Gloeocapsopsis sp. IPPAS B-1203: one gene and its partner. The protein of the gene in region 1 binds, or shares a complex with, the protein of each later gene. Links are inferred from orthologs where the notes say so. Each region holds a gene or a part of one and is shown in the gene's direction. Other genes may lie near its edges. The genes, in order: rimM and rpsS.

Region 1 (11,456 bases):
ATACCATCGGCATCGCGATCGTAATACAGCGGGACAATTTCTTCTTCTAGCAACTGATACAATGATTGCGCATCAATTCGATCCTGTACTTCCTGGTCGCTTGTATGTGCATCTTCGCCGATCGCCCAGCCATTCAATCCTTTACCATCAGATCCAGTTTGATAGCCTTCACACCACCAACCATCTAAAACACTGCAATTAATTCCACCGTTAAAGCAGACTTTTTGCCCGCTTGTACCTGATGCTTCTAGAGGACGACGAGGGTTATTTAGCCACACATCAACACCTTGGACAAGTTTTTGACCAGTGTAGATGTCATAGTCTTCAATTAATGCCACGCGGTTTTGAATCGCGTTGTTACGACACCATTCCATAATGCGTTGGATGATCCGCTTACCTTCTTCATCAGCAGGGTGCGCTTTACCTGCAAAGACAATTTGGATTGGACGTTGGGTGTTACCAAAAATCTTAATTGCCCGCTGCGCATCGCGCAAAATAAGATCGCCGCGTTTATAAGGACTAAAGCGTCTAGCGAATCCGATAGTAAGTACATCGGGATCTAATAGTGTTTCTGTTGCTCGAATGTGTTCGTAGCTTTCGCCGCGTTGTTCCCGTGCTTTTTTGACTCGAAAGCGCGTGTGCGCGATTAATCTTTCTTTGAGAACTTGGTGTCGCCACCATAATTCCTCATCGGGAATTTCATCGACTTTTGCCCACATTTCTGGATGAATAACGCGGGTTTTCCAATCTTCACCCAAATACTTGGTATACAAATCTGCCATGAGGGGTGCAGTCCAAGTGGGTGCATGAACTCCGTTTGTAATGTGACCTATAGGAACTTTATCTTCGGAGCGATCTGGATACAAAATTGTCCACATCTTACGCGAAACATGACCGTGTAGTTCGCTGACGCCATTTGCTGCGCGACACATCCGCAATGCCAATACTGTCATGCCAAAAGGTTCCCAAGGATCGCCGAGGCGTCTAGCACCCAAAGCCATAAATTGCTCGCGAGACAGTTTCATTTGTACCCAGTAGTGAGCAAAGTAGGAGTCCATTAAGTCACCAGAGAAGACATCGTGACCAGCAGGAACTGGGGTGTGTGTCGTGAAAACACAGCGATCGCGGACGCTTGCTTCGACATCGTAGAACGATTTACCTGTGCGTTCCATTTCTTGTCGCGCTACTTCCAGGGTGCAAAATGCCGCATGACCTTCGTTGAGGTGATACACAGAAGGGGCAATTCCTAATGCGGTGAGGGCGCGAACACCACCAATTCCGAGTACAACTTCTTGGGCAATGCGCGTGTCTTGATTGCCACCGTAGAGGTGTCCTGTTAACCAACGGTCAATGGGATCGTTATCTTCGCGATCGCTGTCTAGCAGATAAAGGCTGACTCGCCCAACTTGAGTCCGCCAAATTTGAACTCTGACGCTGCGCTGACGAACTTCTAGTTCAATAGTTAGGGGTTTGCCTTGAGCGTTTTTGATTAACTCCAAAGGCATTTTAGAAAAAGGATTGTCAACGTAGTAATCTTCTTGCCAACCACTCCGGTTTAAGCGTTGACGAAAATATCCTTGGCGATACAGTAAGCCGATCCCAACCATAGGTACTCCTAAGTCGGAAGCAGACTTGAGGTGATCTCCCGCGAGAATACCTAAACCACCAGAGTAAATTGGTAAAGATTCATGAATACCAAATTCTGCACAAAAGTAAGCGATCGGATGTTCTGATGAAGTCTGTGGTGCAACTCGACTTACCCATGTGTCTTGTAGCGCCATGTATTGGTCAAATTCTGCTACTAAAGATTGCAGTTGCTTGATGTAGAAAGGATCTTCTGCAAGTTGAGTAAGGCGTTCGTAGGAAGCAGATTCTAGAATGGCTACGGGGTTATGTCCGCAGTTCTCCCATTGTTCAGGATCGATGTTACGAAACAGGAAAACTCTCTCGGTTGTCCAACTCCACCAGTAGTTGTATGCCAAGTCTGCTAATCTTTGCAGTGCCTGAGGTAACTTTTTACTAAGCTGTTGTGCAGCGGTTAATGCACCGTTATTTGTCATAGAGTTCTAAAAGTTAGGCTTGATTCTCGTTGGTTGAAACCATGTCACATCGTTCATCGTTTCTCAGGGATATAGTGCTCTTGAATTAAGCCTCTGAAAAACAACTGGTTTCCTGCTAGCTAGCATATTCTACAATTACGCCCAGTGTGGTCAACTTTACATGCTTTTTATGCAAAATCTTTCCATTTGTAAAATTTTATGTATAAATTAAGAGTTAAGCTATTTTAAAAGTGCCGGCTTGCTGTTGCTATTCGCAGTAAAATCAACGTTTAGCGCTGCAAAAGTGAACACCTAGATTAAATTAGTTAAATTGGCGAGTACAAGTAATTAATAAAACACTTGCCGTTATTAAACTGTCCACTAATTGATGAATGACGACTTATGAACCCTGCCCTGACTCGAATTGGCGACCAAATGTCCAACCTGACAGGCGTCAGGGCGATTATGAAAGATATTATCGAAACGCTACAAGCTGGGGCAGGTCGTGAATTTATTAACTTGAGTGCGGGTAATCCATTGATTTTGCCTGAGGTAGAACAACTGTGGCGAGACTGTACGGCGGAACTGCTAGCTAGTGATGATTACGGCGAGGTGGTTTGTCGCTATGGTTCGAGTCAAGGGTATGGACCGCTGATTAGTGCGATCGCAGATGATTTTAATCGACGTTACAACTTAGAATTGAGCGATCGCAATATCCTGATTACTCCTGGAAGTCAGACACTATACTTTTATGCAGCAAATGCTTTCGGTGGTTACGCAAGTGGTGGAGATTTAAAGCAAATCGTTTTACCGCTGAGTCCGGATTACACAGGTTACGGCGGTGTTAGTTTAGTGCCAGAAGCGTTAATCGCTTATAAACCAACTTTGGATATTGAAGCTTCTACGCATCGATTCAAATATCGCCCTGATTTTAGCCAATTAACGATAACCGAAAATACTGGTTGTGTCATTTTCTCGCGTCCGTGTAATCCTACCGGAAATGTGATGACGGATGAAGAAGTGAGAAAAATTGCGGCTTTGGCTGCACCGTATGATGTACCAGTGTTTATTGATTCGGCGTATGCACCGCCGTTTCCCGCGTTGAACTTTACGGAAATGTCTCCTGTGTTTGGCAGTAATATTCTGCATTGTCTGAGTTTATCGAAAGCAGGACTGCCAGGAGAACGGATTGGGGTGGCAATTGGTGATGCTAAGTTGATTCAGGTGTTGGAATCTTTCCAAACAAATATGTGCATTCACCCGTCACGGTATGGACAAGCGATCGCTGCACGGGCAATTAACTCTGGGGCGCTAGCAAAAATCGCCGAACAAGTGATTCGACCTTTTTACCAGAATAAGTTTACTGTACTAGAAAACACACTCAACGCCGCAATGCCGCAGGATTTGCCGTGGTTTTTACATCGCGGAGAGGGAGCAATTTTTGCTTGGTTGTGGCTAAAAGATTTACCAATTACTGACTGGGAGTTGTATCAGCAGTTAAAGCAAGTTGGTGTGATTGTTGTCCCTGGTAGTACTTTCTTCCCTGGTTTACGCGAAAGTTGGTTGCACAAGCAACAGTGTTTGCGTATTAGTCTAACAGCAAGTGATGCAGAGATTGCCACAGGAATGCAGCGTTTGGCAAAGGTGACTGAACAAGTTTATCAACGTGCAGCTGTGAGTGCTTGATAGAGTTGATGACGAACCACGAAGACACAAAGAAGTTAGAACAAGAAGATTCAGGGTGGTTGGAGATTGGGAAGATTGTGGGACCTCAGGGATTAAATGGTGAGGTGCGGGTATATCCTAATACTGATTTTCCGGAAAGATTTGAGCAACCAGGAACGCGGTGGCTGTTGTGTGCTGGAGATGAGGAACCACGAACAATTGAATTGTTGAGTGGGCGGTATCTAGCTGGTAAAAATCTCTATGTCGTGGAATTGTCGGGAGTAGACGATCGCAATCAGGCGGAGGCTTTGCGGGGGTGTAAGTTGTTGGTTCCCGCGAGCGATCGCCCTGTATTAGGTGAAGATGAATATCATGTTTTAGACTTGGTTGGCTTGGCAGTCATTATGCAGGAATCTGGAGAAAAGATTGGTACTGTAGTTGATGTGATTGCTGCAGGGAATGATTTATTAGCCGTGAAGTTAGACCAAGAATATACTTCAACTCAAAACTCTAAAACAGTCTTAATTCCTTTTGTGAGAGAAATCGTTCCTGTTGTGGATTTACAAGTGCGTTGCGTAGAGATTACACCACCGCCTGGTTTGATGGAAATTTAAGATAGAGTATGAACATTCGAGATGCGCTGATTTCAGACTTACCAGATATTATCTGGATCTATAACGCATCGATTCCCACTCGCATAGCAACTGCAGATACTGAACCAATCAGTGTTGAAAGTCGTTTAGATTGGTTTGCTAAGCACAATGCAGAATCACGTCCTCTATGGGTACTAGAAAGCGAACAAAAAGCGATCGCATGGATTGGTCTAACATCGTTTTATGGAGGACGCCCAGCTTATAATGCAACTGCGGAAATAAGCATTTATATTGCACCACAGCATCAAGGTAGAGGGTACGGCACAATGTTAGTCCGCCGTATGATTGAACATTGTCCTAGCTTAAACGTGACGACTTTACTAGCAATGTACTTCGATCATAATAATGCAAGTCGCCGCATGTTTGAGAAACTGGGTTTTCAGCAACAGGGACACCTGCCAGAAATTGCAGTTCTTGATGGCAAAAAACACGGGTTGATTATTGCAGCTTATAAGATTGCATGATGATGGTAAGTGAGAATTTACTTTGATGCAGTACTCATGATTTGAATCTCACGTTAATACTTTTCAGAGCTTTGAGTATATTTACTGAGCTTTTATAAAACGGTTAACCAACTTCAATAAACTTATTGCAAAATACTTAAACTGTCATGTTGAGCCATGCGAAACATCTCGCGGGATTCTGCGCGACATGACATTCCGCTGGGAATGACATTTATAATTTTTTGGCTTTTGCAAGAACTCTAATATTTTCTGTGAGGTCAGCCAAATACTTACTTTCACGCTTGACTCTATCTCACACTTCATTCTATTGACTTACCTATGCTGCTAGCTTCAGTGATTCTACTCTGGTTTATTTTGTAATTTTATGGTTTTATATTCAGTAGTTTTACTGAAAAATGTGCTACAAAAACTTAAAAATATCTTAGTCCTGTAAAATACTGTTCGTATTCTATAACTGTTTTTTCGTTTTTTATAGTCAACAAAACTGATAAGTTTAAAAGTGTAGAAATTACCTTTTTCAGATATCAATTCAAAAACATATTTAATGATGAATTATAAAATTTTCTTGCACAGCTTAATTCTGGCGTATTTTGGAATAGCAACGTCTTTATTGCACTTACAGCAACAAGCAAGTGCTATGGTTGCCAAAAATCGGATTAAATTAATAGTAATTTTAGAGCCTGAAGTACCACCTTTAGGAGCTGCATCCTTATATTTACCACCAGAAGAATTTGTGGCAAATAATTCTTTAAGAGCCAAATTACGAAATGCCCGCTTACTGGCTAAACTACATGAACAACGTAGTGACTATCAGGTGAGAAAGTTGCAGTTTAATTCTTCAGCACCAAGTGTAAAAGTACCTCACAAAAAGCTCAAAGGTGACTTCAAAAGAGTAGATCTGCAACATAATATAACTTGGCAGCAGTCATTAATAAGACAAATGATTTTCCCAGGAATAGAAAATTCACTAGAAACAATATGGATCAGCTTTTGGAAAGACAAATTTTATTTTAATGGCTTTCGTGAAATGTCAGAAGCATCTGGACAAGATGTTTTTACTTTATACGACCAGATCAATATTGGCATACCTGTAAAAGTGAATCCAAATAAATAATTTAAAATTGCGTGGGTTTGACTCAATTCAGGACAATACAAAACTTGAAGCTAGATGTTAAGAGCAGGTGGAACTGTAAACCAGTTCTTGCGTCATGTAAGATTTTGCGTGTCTGTTTCGTGATGAGGGGAAATTTCTTTGAGGTTGAACTACTATATTCTTCCAGTCTTCTTATAGAATGGCTTAGCAGCCGCTTGTAGATCGTCGATCGTCACAGCCAGAAGCATGAGTCAATTCAACAACGCCTTTACTTTATTTTTAAGTCTGTTAGTAGAAGCAATGCCTTTTTTGCTATTAGGGGTGTTGTTATCTAGTGTATTGTTGTTGTTTATTGATGAGCAACAGTTAATTGCCAAACTTCCTAAAAACCCGTTGTTGGGGGCTTTAGTTGGTAGTATGGTAGGTTTTTTGTTTCCTGTATGCGAATGTGGTAATGTGCCAGTCGCACGGCGATTGTTAATGCAGGGAGTACCTACACCAGTTGCTATTGGGTTTTTATTGGCTGCGCCTACTGTCAATCCGATCGTTATTTGGGCAACTTGGACAGCATTTCGCGATCAACCGGAAATTGTTGTACTGCGAATTTTGCTATCGCTGACTATTGCTACTATTGTAGGCTGGGTGTTTAGCGTTCAAAAAGATCTCAAGCCTTTGTTACAACCGGCGATCGCTAAAAGTTGGGAATATAACTTTGTCCCCAAACAAGAATTAAAAGAAGCTACGCCAACATCACCACTATTGCAATCTGGAACATTTTTACTGAATCAACCTGGTCAAATGGTACGCATGGATGCTACTGTACTCCAGGCAAGTTTAGCAGCTACAGCCCCAACTAAGCCTTTATCCGACCGTCTGCGGTTATTAGTAGACAATACCATCCAAGAATTACGTGAATTGGGTGCAGTTTTAGTATTTGGAAGTGCGATCGCTGCTTTTATTCAAGTTGCTGTACCGCGTGAAGTGATTTTAAGTCTAGGCTATGGTCCAGTGACATCAATTATTGCCATGATGATATTGGCAGCTGTTGTGTCAATTTGTTCTACAGTTGATTCTTTTTTTGCACTATCTTTTTCTGCAACATTTACTAGCGGTTCGCTCCTGGCATTTTTAATATTTGGACCAATGATTGATTTAAAAGCAGTTGGTCTAATGCTGTCTATCTTTAAACCTAAAGCTATTATTTATTTATTTGCTTTAGCTGCACAATTAACATTTTTGTTTACTTTATTTATTAATTTGCAAATTATTTAATTGCTGAATTATGATTGGCGGCAAATCCAAGCGCAAACAAGCAAAACCATTCAATCAATCTAACACTAGAGCTTGGCTGTTTACTTGGCTCGATGTGCTAGCAATTGGTGCTTGGGGCATTTTAATGCTGAGGTATTGGCTGACAGGTAAGCTGAATTTACTGATTCATCCTGATTATTTTTGGCTAGTCATTTCCGGCGGTATTGGATTAATTATTATTGCAGCTAGTAAAGCCTGGGAACTGTTGCGACGACGCCGTAATAGTGGTACAGCAACACAGCACGTCACTTTATTTCCTCCTGGGATGAGTAGCAGTTTATTATTAGTTACGGCAATTATTGGTATGACATTTACACCTCGCGTTTTTGCAAGTCAAACTGCACTTGATCGGGGTGTGACAGATTCTTTAGGTGCAACAAGGGCGCAACCACAAGCTTTTCGGAGTGCGCGTAATCCTGAAGAGCGATCGCTGTTAGATTGGGTACGAACTTTAAATGTTTATCCTGAACCAGATGCTTATGCCGGACAAAGTGCTAAAGTGCAAGGATTTGTCATTCATCCTCCAGAATTGCCACCAGAATACATTTTGATATCGCGGTTTGTCATTACCTGCTGCGCGGCGGATGCTTATCCTGTAGGTTTACCAGTGAAATTGACTACATCTCGCCAAGCTTATCCACCAGATACTTGGTTAGAAATTGAAGGGACAATGATGACTGATACTCTAGCAGGTAAACGTCAGTTAACAATTCAAGCAACTTCACTGACACAAATTGCTGAACCTGAAAACCCTTATGAATATTAGTGAAGCAGCTAGTCACTAGTTATGAGTTTTGTTAGCGTAGCGGTGCGTTAGCACGTTTTGAATTTTGAATATATCGAAAGAGTATTCTCCTGAAGCTTCTTTAACTCCCTGAACCGTAGGTTTGCGCAAGCGTCCTCTGACCCCTGATCCTTACTAGTATGTCTGTGAGTCGTAAATTTCTACAACCACTTGATCGTGTCGCACTCACCTTAATGCTGGTGCTGAGTGTTTTAATTGGACTGCTGTTATTACGAGGTGATGGTGTCGCGCCACAAGTGCGAGATTTCAGTTGGGATGGTAAAGCAATTGGCGCAGAAGACACGGCTTTTATTTTGAATTTTAGTCGTCCTATGGACACAAAGAGTGTTGAAGAAAATCTTCAGATAGATCCGCCACTACCAGGGAAAATAAGCTGGGCGGGGCGACGCATGGCGTATACACTGCTGACACCTGCACCTTATGGCAACTCTTATCAATTTAATCTACACAGTGCTAAAGATCGCCTTTCCGTAGCAGAAAATTCGCCAAAAGTGATGCAGCCATTTAGTAGCCGCTTTCGCACGCGCGATCGCGCTTTTGTTTATCTGGGCGTAGAAGAAGATGAACAAGGACGCCTTGTACTTTACAACCTCTCACAACAGCAAAAAACAATTCTCACGCCCCGAGATTTAGTTGTGGTAGACTTCAAGCCATATCCTGATGGACAAAAAGTTTTATTTTCTGCTACTGAGCGCACAAATAGCCAAGACTTACTGAGTTCACAACTCTATACAGTAACTACTGGCATAAATTCTGACTCTGGAACCCAAATTACTCAAAGTTTTTTGGGCTTGCGCTTACCATTTGACGCAACAGCTAAGCCAGAACCACCTGGTAAAATAAATTTAATATTAGATAACAAAGAGTATCAAAATTTAAAATTCGATCTCTCTGCGGATGGACAAAAAATTGTTGTTCAACGTGTGAATCAACAAAATCCTGGAGAATTTGGGCTGTGGTTATTGCAAGAGAACAAAAAACCGCAGCAATTGAATAGCCAACCAGGAGGAGACTTTGTGATTACACCAGATAGCACTTCTGTGGCAGTAGCACAAGGAGAAGGTGTAGGTATTTTACCGTTACAAGCCGATGCTGAAAAACCACTGGATTTTCTGCCGGAATATGGGATGGTACTGAATTTTTCTCGCGATGGTGCGCAAGCAACGATGGTGAAATTTAACTCAGATTACACGCGATCGCTATTTTTGGTAACCAGCCAGGGCGAACCACAAGAACTTTTACGGACAACAGGCTCAATTAAAAGCTGTCAGTTCGATCCACTCCGCCAAAATCTTTATTGTCTCCTGACTCAGTTGCTGGAGAAAGAAGAGTACGAGGAACAACCGTATTTAGTCGCAATTGACTTTAAAACAGGCAATCAAAAACCTTTAGTGATTCTACCAGACCAACGTGACGTTCAAATGAGTTTAGCACCGGATGGTTTGGCAGTGTTGTTTGACCAAGTCGTAGCTGCAACAGATGCGGTTAATCCAGCAGCCGATGTCCCGCGCACGAGTGACGGAGAGGCGATCGCAACGAGTCGTTTATGGTTACTTCCGTTGCTTTCACCTGCATCCTCGCCACAACCTACCCAGATGCAACCAGAACAACTGCCATTACCAGGTTTTCATCCTCGTTGGCTACCTTAATATGTTGTCAATAGAAAAATTGTTCTTTGCTTTTAGCTTGTTTTCAATTAACTATGAGCCATGAGCTTTTGGTATGACCAAACTATCATTGAGCTAGCAATTAGTCGCTATTCCATACACAAATAGTTAGCTCAATTTGATATAACAAAATAAATCTTTACTTAATGCTCAACATAAATCTTTACTTAATGCTCAATAAATAACGGTTGACTAACCTAATTGTTTACTAGTTTACATTAGAGGAATTTGTTAAATCTAATTGCAAATTAGATTCTTCCAATACTTTTTTTACCCCCTTGTTTTCTGAGTGAATACCTAATATCATGTCCATCTAATTGAACACAATAACTTTTTGCGTTGCTTTTAAGTATTCACGTACACATAATATCTCTGCTGACCGCTATCGCTGAACCATGAACCTTTGAATAAATTGTGACTAAAGTCACAGACAGAGGAGTTTCGTTAAACTTAGCATCCTGTCATCCCGCCATGTGCTACGAGTGCAGCTAATAAATTAACTGATTTAGTATTTTCTTAACCAGTCAATAAACTCACTCAACTGCAACAAATCGGATACTCTGTGATGCTAATGCGCTTGCCCAGAGCAAATTGCCTATGAATATGAAATTAACTCAAAAAGAAACTGATTTAGCAGGAATCACAACTTCCAGCCTGATGGAAGAAATCGAAGGCTTGCTAAGCGCGCCTATAAATGTTGAAATGGACAAACAAGAAGCAGTTGCTGTAATTCAAGTATTACGCTTGACAAATAGTAAGCTACTCAAAAGGGCGATACAGTTAGAACAAGCACGGGCGGAATGCCAAAAAGACTCGCAGCTTCATCATCAAGAGCGATCGTTGCTACAAACACAGCTAGCACAGAAAATGCAGGAGTTAGAAACTGCGCAAGAACAAATTAAACTACTCAAGCAAGAACAGCAAGCACTTAAAGAAAAAAACCAGCAGCAGGAAATTTTAAACGAAGGTTTAACAGTACAGTTACAAACAAGTCAAGAACGAGTTAATCAACTTGAACACGAGTGGTTATTAACTCAAGCAACTCACAACGAACAAACTTATCAGTTGCGACAAAGCGAAAGCACCTGCCAAGAACTACGCAACCGCCTGACACGTCAGCAGCGCTACACAATGCAACTGAAAGTCGCATTAGAAAAATGTCTCGATCAACCTGAAGCTAAATCTGAAGTTGAAAGCGATCGCATTTTTACGTATCAAGAATGCGAGCAAAAAACTGATTCATCGCATCAAGTGTCTTTTGCCCAAGTCGAACCAATTCCACCTTGGTCAATCCGCGAATCAAAAATTGATTGTGAAGTATTCGCTACACAGCCAATAAATGCTGTTGCGGAAGCGACAACAAATATCGATGAAACTTTAGTAGAAGCCTTTAAAGAGCAATTTCCAGAAGCGATCGCGCCCTTGGGACAAACTCCAGAAGAGCAACATAATGCTGTATTAAATTTATTGAGTGATACTTCGTGTGTTGAGGCTCAAGCCTCTGACAATGTTATTGAGGTAGTAGAAGTCACGACAGAGACATTAGATCAATCACAATGGTTAGAAGCTACGTTCGCAGAAGTGCTAGAAGCGCCTGCTGAGACTAACTGCGATCGCAAGATTCTTCACCATTCAGAATCTTCGTCAGTGTCATCTGAATCAACGACTGAATTTGAACCACTACCTACATGGGAAGAACCTGCTGATGTTGCTAATCCTAATTGGCCTTCACCTGTTTTGAATCCGTCGCGATCTAAAA
Region 2 (11,374 bases), on another replicon or contig:
AATTTAGAACACTTTACTGAAGTAGAACTTACTGATTTTAATCAATACCAAATTAGTAGTTTCGTAAAAAAATGGTTTGCGGGGACAGCGATTGATAAAGGCAAACGTTTTCTTCTCAAATTACAACAAAACCCGCGCTTGCAAGAACTTGCGACAAACCCCTTACTATTAACGTTACTTTGTTTGGTGTTTGCAGAAGCCGGACATTTTCCTACCAATCGGAACAAGTTATATCAAGAAGCATTGGATATTTTACTTAAGAAATGGGACGCTAAGCGCTATGTTGAGCGTGATGAAGTTTACAAACAGCTATCAGTATCGCGAAAGCATGAATTATTAAGCTACATTGCACGAAATACATTTGAGAAAGGAGAATACTTCTTTAAACAGCAGGATCTAGAACGGTATATTGCAGAATATATCTATAACTTCCCAGATGTATGTGCATGTGGGCAGAGTTTATCGTTCAAACCCGAAGCTATACTTAAAGCAATAGAAGCCCAGCATGGTTTACTTGTAGAACGTGCTAAAGGGATTTACTCTTTCTCCCATCTAACATTTCAGGAATATTTTACTGCAAAAAATATTGTTTGTAACGCAGAAGCCAAAGGTGATAAAGCATTAACGCAACTTGCGAATTGTATTACTGATAAGCGCTGGCAGGAAATATTCATACTATGTGTAGGAATGCTGCCACAGGCAGACTATTTATTACTGCTAGCAAAGAAATACATTGATTACTTATTAGCCGACGACATCCAATTGCAACAATTTTTGAGGTGGCTAGATGCCAAGTCATACAATACATCAAGTTCTTGTTCTTTGTTGAACTTGCGAGCCTTTTATCTTGACCTAGAACTTAGTCGGACTTGTGGAATTATAGAAGGCAAATTAGAGTTATCTAAAGCTTGTAATCCCGCATTTACTCGTTATATCAACTCCGAATTATCTCTCGATCTAGCTCTAGACCGCGTTCTTACAATTGACTATATTTTGAAACAAACCACTCAACCCGTATTAATTTATCATCGCGTTTTAGATCGAGCAATTGTGCGTGCTAGTCTTGTTGCGCCTGAATTAAGACAAGTACTACAAGCACTTAAGCAACATACAATAGATTATTGTCAGAGTAATGACAGCTTTATTAAGTGGTGGATAACTGCTGGTCAAGATGAAATAACATTATTGAGAAACGCGGTCATTCAGCAGCGTAACTTTGCTTACGATTGGCATTTTAATCCTCATCAACAAAACTTGTTGAAGCAGTATTACGATACTACTATACTATTGCTCAACTGCTTAAATTCTAACTGCGTTTCTATTGAAGTTCGACAGAAAATAGCAAATTCTATATTGCTACCTTCAGCAAAGCTATCTCAGGTTGCAGTATAAAGTTAAGAGGAGAATCCCCTTACTTTATACTTAAGAATTGCGATCGCACTTTACGTCCAGCAGGCTATGCACTTTGATAGCTACTTGGTAGTGTATCTTTTAGTGGTGTCCACCGAAAATAGCGATCGCCACCTCTTTCTAGCACAACTTTTACTCGTGGTTCTAAGCTTGCTAAATTTGCTAAGTATTCAATCTCTTGACTAGCAAGCAAATGTCCTTCAATCATCCACAGAACTAATCCTTTTGATTTCGGTGGTAGTTGTTCTAGATGATACGTAACTATCGGTGGTGCATAGTAAACATTTCCTACTGCGGCGCCTTTGCCAACACTTTTTTTGCCTAAGTGTGGAGGACGTATTCCGTGAACTCTAGTCAAATATGCTGCTACATCACCCAAAGAGCGAGCTGTAATGTGTAAGGTAGTATATCCTGCTGCTCGTAGTCGGCGTTGATAGCGACCTTCAAAACCTCCCTCCAGTGGTACATAAACTCCAAGTGCACCAGACTTTTCCAAGTCTTTGATAAATTTATTGCCAGTAATAATTAGTGCCATAAGTTTTTTGTTCTCATTGAAACGTCAACGCCTGCTATTGTGATATATCAACCAATAGTGGATGGTTACTGCTATGTCTAGCAAGACTGTTCCTTACTCGTGTATTATCTCTAATTTTAAGTATCTATGCTTAGCTATAAGAATTCTCATTATTTTTTGGATTGATAAAAACAAATTATATTTTGATTCTCAATTTTGATCGCACAAATCTAAGAGAACTTCATAGCACTTCAATTTTCAGCATCCAATGTAGACAAAAAAATCATATTGGTTTATGATGTTAGATTGTGACCAAAATGCCTCAATCGTGAGCCAACAACTTTATTACTAGGGTTGTCGGCAGCGTAAACTATTTGGCAGCACGGACGTGTTGATTGCTAGATTTAAAGGGTAGCGTTATAATTTTTTATGGCGTTATGCTATCAAACTGCGCTCTCCAAATAGAGCAGACGGCAAAGCTAATTGTATTGGCTAGCGCCCAAAGTCGCATGAGGCACATACGCTGGGAGCTTGGCATTTCCAAGCAGTTATCTAATTGAACCTTGGTTCAATGGGCGAGTAGTAAAGCAGAAGTAGACAGCAATGTGTTAACACCTGCGGTACAGTCTAAAGCTCATCAGCATAGATACTAAACGGCAAGCCGTTTAAGTCTAGGTGAGGTCATTAACTGCAAGAGCGATCGCTCTAAATCTGAAGTGTATGTCCATGCGTAGGCATTAAACCAAAAGTGACTTCTTTTTTACTCATACTTTGAGTAGTGGGGAAGAAACTTTCTAGTGAAACCGGTTGCAGCGAATCAGCGTTATCCGGTGCTAATTCAACCTTGAAAAAAGGAGAAACCAGTTACTGTGGCTGTAGGTATCCTCGGCACAAAGCTGGGCATGACCCAAGTGTTTGACGAGGCAGGAAAAGCAATTCCTGTAACTGTAGTTCAAGCCGGTCCATGCACAGTTACGCAAATCAAAACGAAGGAAACAGATGGCTATACTGCCATCCAAGTTGGTTACAAAGAAGTGAAGCCCAAAGCATTAAACAAACCGCTTCTGGGTCATCTTGCTAAATCATCTGCTCCATCTTTGCGTCACTTACGTGAGTATCACTTAGATAACCCAAGTGAATACGATCTAGGTCAAGAAATCAAAGCAGATATCTTTACTTCTGGGCAGATGGTCAATGTCATCGGGACTAGCATTGGTCGTGGTTTTGCCGGTTATCAAAGACGGCATAACTTTGGTCGCGGACCAATGTCTCATGGTTCTAAAAACCATCGATTACCTGGTTCAATTGGTGCAGGGACAACTCCAGGGCGTGTTTATCCTGGTAAAAAGATGGCAGGTCGTTTGGGCGGAAAGCGCGTGACAATTCCTCAATTGACAGTAGTACAGGTAGATTCAGAGCGTAACCTACTCCTGATCAAGGGCGCAGTTCCAGGTAAGCCTGGTGCTTTATTAAACATTGTGCCAGCACGACGAGGTAGTCAAACGTAGGGCGAAGCTATAGGAATTGCCACTACAGGTGATTGGGGTAAATCTTGATACCCAACACCGAGCTACAAAGAAAGGATAAACAAATGGTAGATTGTGTAGTAAAAAACTGGCAAGGAGAAGAGGTAGGACAAGCAACACTCGATTTGCGCGTTGCCAAAGAAGATAGTGCTGCTCATATTGTCCACCGAGCCTTGGTACGGCAAATAACCAACGCCAGACAAGGTACAGCAAGTACTAAAACTCGTGCAGAGGTTCGTGGCGGTGGTCGCAAACCTTGGCGGCAAAAAGGAACGGGTCGCGCGCGTGCTGGCTCAATCCGTTCTCCACTGTGGCGGGGTGGTGGTGTCATCTTTGGACCAAAGCCGAGAGATTATGAAATTAAGATGAATCGCAAAGAGCGGCGGTTAGCTTTGCGTACAGCTTTGACAAGTCGGGCTGCGGATATGGTAGTGGTAGAAGATTTTGCGAGTGAGCTACCAAGACCAAAAACGAAAGACCTCTTAGCAGCGATCGCACGTTGGGGAATTGACCCAGAAACAAAGGTTCTGTTAATTTTGCCTGAGCTTGTAGAAACTGTTTATCTCTCAGCACGAAACGTTGCTCAAGTCAAGTTAATTGCTGCCGATCGGTTGAATGTTTACGACCTATTAAATGCTGACCGAATCGTGACTACGGTAGCTGCCATTGAAAAGATTCAGGAGGTCTACGGTGCCTAAGATAGATCCGCGATCGCTACCTGATTTAGTCCGTCGTCCCATACTAACTGAAAAGGCGACTCGGCTAATGGAGGAAAACAAATTCACATTTGAAGTGATTCCTCAAGCTACCAAGCCAGACATCAAAGCAGCGATCGAAGACTTGTTTCAAGTCAAAGTTATTCAAGTAAACACTCAGCAACAACCACGCAAGCAACGTCGAGTAGGGAGATTTATTGGCTTTAAGTCTCAATACAAAAAAGCGATTGTTACGGTAGCGACTGGGGAAGAAGACAAAATTAGAAAAGTCCTGTTCCCAGATGTTTAGTGCGTTGTCAGTTGTTATATAGACAATTCAATCAACAACTTGAACTTTTAAACACAACAAACAAAACTTATGGGTACACGTTCTTATCGTCCATATACACCCAGTACGCGCCAGCGTATTGTCTCTGACTTTAATGAAATTACTAAAACTGAACCAGAGCGATCGCTAACAACCTCAGTTCACCGTCCTAAAGGTCGAAACAATCGTGGTGTCATTACCAGTCGTCGCCGAGGTGGCGGACACAAGCGTTTATATCGGGCGATCGACTTTAAACGCAATAAACATAATATTCCCGCCAAAGTAGCCGCGATCGAATACGATCCCAACCGCAATGCTCGCATCGCTCTGCTGTATTACCAAGATGGAGAAAAACGGTACATTATTCAACCGAATGGCTTGAAAGTGGGACAAACCGTAATTTCCGGTCCAGATGCACCTTTTGAAGATGGTAATGCTCTCCCACTTAGCAGAATTCCTCTAGGAACAACAGTTCACAATGTTGAACTCTATCCTGGTCGTGGTGCTCAAATTGTTCGTGCTGCCGGTGCTAGTGCGCAAGTAGTTGCGAAAGAGGGTAACTACGTTACACTCAAGCTTCCTTCGGGCGAAGTCCGGCTTGTGCGCCGCGAATGCTACGCCACAATTGGGCAAGTTGGCAACATTGATGTACGCAACCTTAGCTCAGGAAAAGCAGGACGAAATCGTTGGAAAGGACGCCGACCTAAGGTCAGAGGTAGTGTAATGAACCCAGTCGATCACCCACATGGTGGTGGTGAGGGTAGAGCACCAATTGGTAGATCAGGACCTGTGACACCTTGGGGTAAGCCAACCTTAGGAGCTAAAACACGTAAGCCAAAGAAAGCTAGCAATGCTCTCATCATTCGTCGTCGTCGCAAGTCTTCCAAACGCGGTCGCGGTGGCAGAGAATCATAAATCTAAAATCTAACATCCAACATTGAGCTATGGGTCGTTCTTTAAAAAAAGGTCCTTTTGTTGCTGATAGTTTGCTCAGCAAAATCGAAAAGCTAAATACAAAAGGCGAAAAACAAGTCATCAAAACATGGTCGCGAGCATCTACTATTTTGCCTCAGATGGTCGGTCACACAATCGCTGTCCACAATGGACGGCAACACGTGCCGGTCTTTATCAACGAGCAAATGGTAGGACACAAACTAGGTGAGTTCGCTCCGACACGTACCTTTCGCGGTCATGCCAAAAGCGATAAAAAAGCAGGGAGATAAATAGCTGATAGCTGTGAGCTAACAGCTAAAGGAGAAATGTTATGGCTAGTGATACTACAGAAGTAAAAGCAAGCGCCCGTTACATCCGGATGTCTCCCTACAAAGTACGTCGCGTTCTCGATCAAATTCGCGGGCGATCGTACCGAGAAGCGTTGATAATTCTGGAATTTATGCCCTACAGAGCCTGCGATCCAATCCTCAAAGTGCTCAGAAGTGCAGTTGCTAATGCTGAACATAATGCTGGCTTAGACCCAGCAGAGCTAAAAATTACTCAAGCGTATGCAGATCAAGGACCAGTGCTTAAGCGTTTTCAACCAAGAGCACAAGGTCGAGCTTACCAAATTCGCAAGCCTACGTGTCACATTACAGTGGCAGTTGCGACAGACACAGCGTTAGCAGCAGAAAGTTAGTCACAAGAGGAAGTATTTGTGGGACAAAAAATTCATCCAATCGGGTTTCGCCTAGGAGTTACCCAAGAACATCAATCGCAGTGGTTTGCTGAACCAGGGCGTTATCCTGAAATTCTTAAAGAAGATCATAAACTACGCAATTACGTCGAGCAAAAGCTGGGCAGATTAGCGCAAAATAATAACGCAGGAATTTCTGAAGTACGGATTGAGCGTAAGGCAGATCAAATCGACCTTGAAGTCCGCACAGCTCGTCCTGGAGTCGTCGTCGGTCGTGGTGGTACTGGAATTGAATCACTGCGCACAGGATTACAAGAATTACTCGGTGGAAACCGTCAAATTCGCATTAATGTTGTCGAAGTACAACAAGTTGATGCTGATGCTTATCTCATTGCTGAGTACATTGCACAGCAGCTGGAACGCCGCGTTTCCTTCCGTCGCGTCGTTCGGCAAACAATTCAACGCGCTCAAAAAGCTGGTATTCAAGGTATCCGGATTCAAGTCAGCGGTCGGCTCAATGGTGCAGAAATTGCTCGTACTGAGTGGACTCGTGAAGGCAGAGTACCGCTACATACATTAAGAGCGGACATTGACTATGCCTATACGACGGCACGAACCATCTATGGAATTTTGGGAATTAAAGTGTGGATCTTTAAGGGAGAGATTATTCCTGGACAAGAGCAAACACCAACACCGACAACAACTCAACCGCGCCGTCGCCAACCACAACAGCGCCGTCGTCAGCAGTTTGAAGACCGTTCCAACGAAGAATAACAGCCGTTAGCAAGAATGCTAATTGCTTTAAAGGTACCCAATCATGCTAAGTCCTAGAAGAACAAAATTCCGCAAACAACAGCGCGGACGAATGGAAGGAATCGCCACTAGAGGTAATAATCTCAATTTTGGTGATTTTGGTCTCCAAGCTTTAGAACCCGCTTGGATCACTTCACGTCAAATCGAAGCTTCACGTCGGGCAATGACTCGCTATATTCGTCGTGGTGGCAAAATTTGGATTCGCATATTTCCTGATAAACCTGTAACGATGCGCCCAGCAGAAACGCGGATGGGTTCAGGTAAAGGTTCTCCTGAATATTGGGTGGCAGTTGTTAAGCCAGGACGAATTTTGTTTGAAATTGCCGGCGTTCCCGAAGAAACAGCACGGGAAGCAATGCGTTTAGCAATGTATAAGCTACCAATTAAAACAAAGTTTGTTGTGCGTTCAGAGGATGAGGTTTAGAGTATGCCACTTCCGAAAATTTCCGAAGCAAGAAATTTAAGTGATGAAGAAATAGTTGCCCAAATCACTGCCTTGAAGAAGCAACTATTTCAACTGCGCCTCCAAAAAGCCACGCGACAGTTGGAAAAACCACATCAGTTTAAGCACGCTAGACATCAACTAGCACAATTACTCACTGTGGAACACGAAAGAAAAGCAGCAGCACAATCTCAGTCTGGTGCAAAAGAATAGGTAACTATGGCAATTAAAGAACGAGTTGGCGTTGTAGTCAGCGACAAAATGGCAAAAACGGTGGTCGTCGCCGTTGAAAACCGCGCTTCTCATCCCAAATATGGAAAAATCGTCGTCCAAACGCGGCGCTATAAAGCTCACGACGAAGCAAATGAATGTAAAGAAGGCGATCGCGTCCGCATTCAAGAAAGTAGACCTCTCAGCCGCACAAAACGCTGGGTGGTTAAAGAAATCCTTAGTAGTGCCACTACTAGCTAGACAATCGGGAGATTAGCTGTGATTCAACCCCAGTCTTACCTTAATGTTGCTGATAACAGCGGTGCGCGAAAATTGATGTGCATTCGTGTTATGGGTGCAGGTAATCGCCGTTATGGCGGTGTCGGCGATGTAATTATCGCTGTAGTCAAAGATGCCATTCCGAATATGGCAGTGAAAAAATCAGATGTTGTGCGTGCAGTGATTGTCCGGACGCGTAAAGGATTGCGTCGCGATAGTGGCATGAGTATTCGTTTTGATGACAATGCAGCAGTCATTATCAATGCCGATGGTAATCCTCGCGGTACTCGTGTTTTTGGACCAGTTGCCCGCGAACTGCGCGACAAAAACTATACGAAAATTGTTTCCCTGGCTCCGGAGGTGCTGTAATGGCTGCACAGAAGAATGGATCTACACCGATTCGCTACAAAATGCACGTCAAAACCGGAGATACCGTACAAGTGATCTCAGGTAGCGACAAGGGCAAAGTCGGTGAAGTCCTCAAGACATTTCCTAAATTAAGCAAAGTGATCGTTCAAGGCGTGAATGTCAAAACCAAGCACGTCAAACCCACACAAGAGGGCGAATCCGGTCGCATTGTAACTTCAGAAGCACCGATTCATAGCTCTAATGTCATGCTCTACTCGACAAAGCAAAACGTTGCTAGTCGCGTTTGCTACACCTTTAACGAGCAAGGACGTAAAGTCCGCATGCTCAAAAAAACTGGTGAAATCCTTGATAAATAGCTTAATTTTCCTGACCAAGACCAGGAAGTAGTAGAAGTAAAAACTATGACAGCACGACTCAAAAGCTTATACCAAGAACAGATAGTCCCGCAGTTGATGGAGCAGTTTCAGTATATAAATATCCATCAAGTGCCAAAGTTGACAAAAGTAACAGTAAATCGAGGTTTGGGCGAAGCCGCACAAAACGCGAAAGCGCTTGAATCGTCCATTAACGAGATTGCCACAATTACAGGTCAAAAACCCGTTGTTACGCGTGCCAAAAAAGCGATCGCTGGCTTTAAAATTCGCCAAGGTATGCCAGTTGGCTTGATGGTGACATTGCGTGGCGAACGGATGTATGCCTTTGTAGACAGACTTGTTAACTTGGCATTACCTCGTATTCGTGACTTTCGCGGTATCAGCCCTAAAAGCTTTGACGGACGCGGTAACTATACCCTTGGTGTTCGCGAACAACTGATTTTCCCAGAAGTTGATTACGACAGCATCGATCAAATTCGGGGTATGGATATTTCCATTATCACTACAGCAAAAAACGATGAAGAAGGTCGCGCATTGCTCAAAGCAATGGGAATGCCTTTTCGGGATCAATAACGTTTATTAAGAGGAAACGATGGCGGCTAACGACACAATTGCAGATATGCTGACGCGCATCCGCAATGCAAATATGGCGCGGCATCAGACAACACAGATACCAGCCACAAAAATGACCCGCAGCATTGCTCAAGTATTAAGGGAAGAAGGCTTCATTGCCGATTTTGAAGAGACAGGCGAAGGCGTTAAACGCAATTTAGTCATCTCACTCAAATATAAAGGCAGAAATCGCCAACCTTTGATCACTGCCTTGAAGCGAATTAGTAAACCAGGTTTACGAGTTTACTCTAACCGCAAAGAGCTACCACGGGTACTCGGAGGCATCGGGATTGCGATTATTTCTACTTCTAGCGGCATCATGACCGACCGAGAAGCCCGACGTCAAGGCTTGGGTGGTGAAGTGCTTTGCTATGTTTGGTAAGACAGCTAGCTATTAGCTGGTTGATTAGGAGTTAATAAGTCATGTCTCGAATTGGTAAGCGCCCAATTACGATTCCCGCCAAAGTCCAAGTGACTATTGACGGGTCACAAGTTAAAGTCAAAGGTCCGAAAGGCGAACTCTCGCGCATGCTGCCAGCCGCAGTAACAATCGCCCAAGAGGGTGAAACATTACTAGTTAAACGAGTTGATGACTCGCGAACAGCCCGTCAGATGCATGGTTTGGCTCGCACCTTGGTTGCCAATATGATTGATGGAGTCTCGCAAGGATTTCAACGTAGGTTAGAAATTCAAGGAGTTGGCTATCGTGCTGCAGTTCAAGGTCGCAACCTCACACTTAACGTAGGATACAGCCATCCAGTTCAAATCGAGCCTCCTGAAGGAATTCAATTGGCAGTAGAAAATAATACCAACGTTATTGTTAGTGGTTTTGATAAAGAACTAGTAGGCAATACGGCGGCAAAAATTCGCGATGTTCGCCCTCCAGAACCTTACAAAGGAAAAGGCATTCGCTATTCTGGTGAATTTGTCAGACGCAAAGCTGGTAAGGCAGGTAAGAAGTAATGAAGTTAGATCGCAGAGAATCTAAAAAGATTCGCCATCGTCGCATTCGTGGGAAAGTGAATGGTTCCTCAGAACGCCCTCGTTTAGCAGTGTTTCGTTCCCATCAGCATATCTATGCTCAAGTAATTGACGATACACAACACCATACAATTGTTTCGGCTTCAACGCTCGATCCAGATTTAAAACCATCCCTGAAATCTGGTGCTACTTGTGAGGCATCTACAGAGGTCGGTAAATTAATTGCGCAGCGATCGCTAGAAAAAGGTATATCAAAAGTCGTGTTTGATCGTGGTGGTAATCTCTATCACGGTCGCGTTAAAGCCTTAGCTGAAGCCGCACGCGAAGCGGGATTAGATTTTTAATTGTGCTGGTGGCTAACCAATCATTAGCAACAAGCATGAAATTACTAGAAAGGATACAAACTATGGCAACTGGTGGTCGTCGTAAAAGTAACCGCGCAAAAGAAAAAGAAACAAATTGGCAAGAGCGAGTTATTCAAATTCGCCGCGTTAGTAAAGTTGTAAAAGGTGGTAAAAAACTCAGCTTTCGTGCAGTTGTTGCCGTTGGTAACGAACGCGGTCAAGTCGGAATCGGCGTTGGTAAAGCTGGAGATGTCATTGGTGCTGTCAAAAAAGGTGTTGCTGATGGAAAAAAACACCTGATTGATGTTCCACTTACAAACTCTAACTCAATTCCACATCCGACCAATGGTAGCGGTGGTGGGGCAAAAGTAATGATGCGCCCTGCAGCACCAGGAACAGGCGTAATTGCTGGTGGAGCCGTTCGTACTGTATTAGAACTTGCTGGCGTGCGCAATATTCTAGCAAAGCAACTAGGTTCTAATAATCCACTTAATAATGCTAGAGCCGCCGTTGACGCGCTATCGACTTTACGGACTTTTTCAGAAGTCGCAGAAGAGCGTGGCGTTCCAATCGAGAATCTCTACGCCTAAACTCACAAGTTAAATAATTTTGTCCAACTCAGAACTAGCATCAAGTCAATGAGACTAACTGATCCTAAGCCTCAAGCAGGCTCAAAAAAACGCCGTCGTCGTGTTGGTCGTGGTATTTCTGCTGGTCAAGGAGCAAGTGCAGGTCTAGGTATGCGCGGGCAAAAAGCTCGTTCGGGTAGCAGCACCAGACCAGGCTTTGAAGGCGGTCAACAACCTTTATATCGCCGCATTCCGAAGCTAAAAGGCTTTCCGATCGT

What was found.
Region 2: the proteins of rimM (region 1) and rpsS are in contact, whole or in part, in a crystal structure (PDB 3A1P), measured with the Thermus thermophilus proteins. The link is inferred for Gloeocapsopsis sp. IPPAS B-1203 from one-to-one orthologs. Residues at the interface, in WP_008632437.1 of Thermus thermophilus: Val4, Glu5, Ile6, Gly7, Arg8, Arg22, Gly23, Glu24, Val26, Leu84, Glu85, Glu86, Gly87, Arg88, Tyr89, Tyr90, Tyr91, Phe92, Leu94, Asp111, Ile112, Leu113, Asp114, Ala115, Gly116, Ala117, Gln118, Asp119, Val120, Ile122; in WP_011173711.1 of Thermus thermophilus: Lys28, Arg29, Leu30, Lys32, Thr48, Gln56, His57, Val58, Pro59, Val60, Tyr61, Thr63, Met66, Glu73, Phe74, Pro76, Thr77, Arg78, Arg81, His83, Gly84, Lys85, Glu86, Ala87, Lys88, Ala89, Thr90, Lys91, Lys92, Lys93.

The regions. Positions count from the first base shown.
Region 1 is NZ_PEIG01000002.1:445,705-457,160, forward strand. What follows is about bases 2,586-5,525. They hold rimM (ribosome maturation factor RimM), read left to right. Parts: upstream 2,586-3,733; coding sequence 3,734-4,318; downstream 4,319-5,525. Other genes in these bases: CSQ79_RS05535 (valine--pyruvate transaminase), read left to right, coding at 2,586-3,725; CSQ79_RS05545 (GNAT family N-acetyltransferase), read left to right, coding at 4,327-4,821; CSQ79_RS05550 (hypothetical protein), read left to right, coding at 5,366-5,525. Outside these bases: glgP (alpha-glucan family phosphorylase), read right to left, coding at 1-2,060; more of CSQ79_RS05535, read left to right, coding at 2,442-2,585; more of CSQ79_RS05550, read left to right, coding at 5,526-5,935; CSQ79_RS05555 (permease), read left to right, coding at 6,161-7,186; CSQ79_RS05560 (TIGR03943 family putative permease subunit), read left to right, coding at 7,197-7,991; CSQ79_RS05565 (hypothetical protein), read left to right, coding at 8,150-9,679; CSQ79_RS05570 (hypothetical protein), read left to right, coding at 10,295-11,456. UniProt on the Escherichia coli protein: One of at least 4 proteins (Era, RbfA, RimM and RsgA/YjeQ) that assist in the late assembly stage of the 30S ribosomal subunit.
Region 2 is NZ_PEIG01000006.1:19,523-30,896, forward strand. The notes cover bases 4,199-7,056. They hold rpsS (30S ribosomal protein S19), read left to right. Parts: upstream 4,199-5,417; coding sequence 5,418-5,696; downstream 5,697-7,056. Other genes in these bases: CSQ79_RS11845 (50S ribosomal protein L23), read left to right, coding at 4,199-4,455; rplB (50S ribosomal protein L2), read left to right, coding at 4,525-5,388; rplV (50S ribosomal protein L22), read left to right, coding at 5,738-6,106; rpsC (30S ribosomal protein S3), read left to right, coding at 6,125-6,877; rplP (50S ribosomal protein L16), read left to right, coding at 6,921-7,056. Also shown: CSQ79_RS11825 (NACHT domain-containing protein), read left to right, coding at 1-1,392; CSQ79_RS11830 (NAD(P)H-quinone oxidoreductase subunit N), read right to left, coding at 1,457-1,945; rplC (50S ribosomal protein L3), read left to right, coding at 2,794-3,432; rplD (50S ribosomal protein L4), read left to right, coding at 3,516-4,148; more of CSQ79_RS11845, read left to right, coding at 4,141-4,198; more of rplP, read left to right, coding at 7,057-7,340; rpmC (50S ribosomal protein L29), read left to right, coding at 7,344-7,571; rpsQ (30S ribosomal protein S17), read left to right, coding at 7,578-7,829; rplN (50S ribosomal protein L14), read left to right, coding at 7,848-8,216; rplX (50S ribosomal protein L24), read left to right, coding at 8,216-8,572; rplE (50S ribosomal protein L5), read left to right, coding at 8,618-9,163; rpsH (30S ribosomal protein S8), read left to right, coding at 9,183-9,584; rplF (50S ribosomal protein L6), read left to right, coding at 9,626-10,165; rplR (50S ribosomal protein L18), read left to right, coding at 10,165-10,527; rpsE (30S ribosomal protein S5), read left to right, coding at 10,590-11,117; rplO (50S ribosomal protein L15), read left to right, coding at 11,166-11,374. UniProt on the Escherichia coli protein: In the E.coli 70S ribosome in the initiation state it has been modeled to contact the 23S rRNA of the 50S subunit forming part of bridge B1a; this bridge is broken in the model with bound EF-G.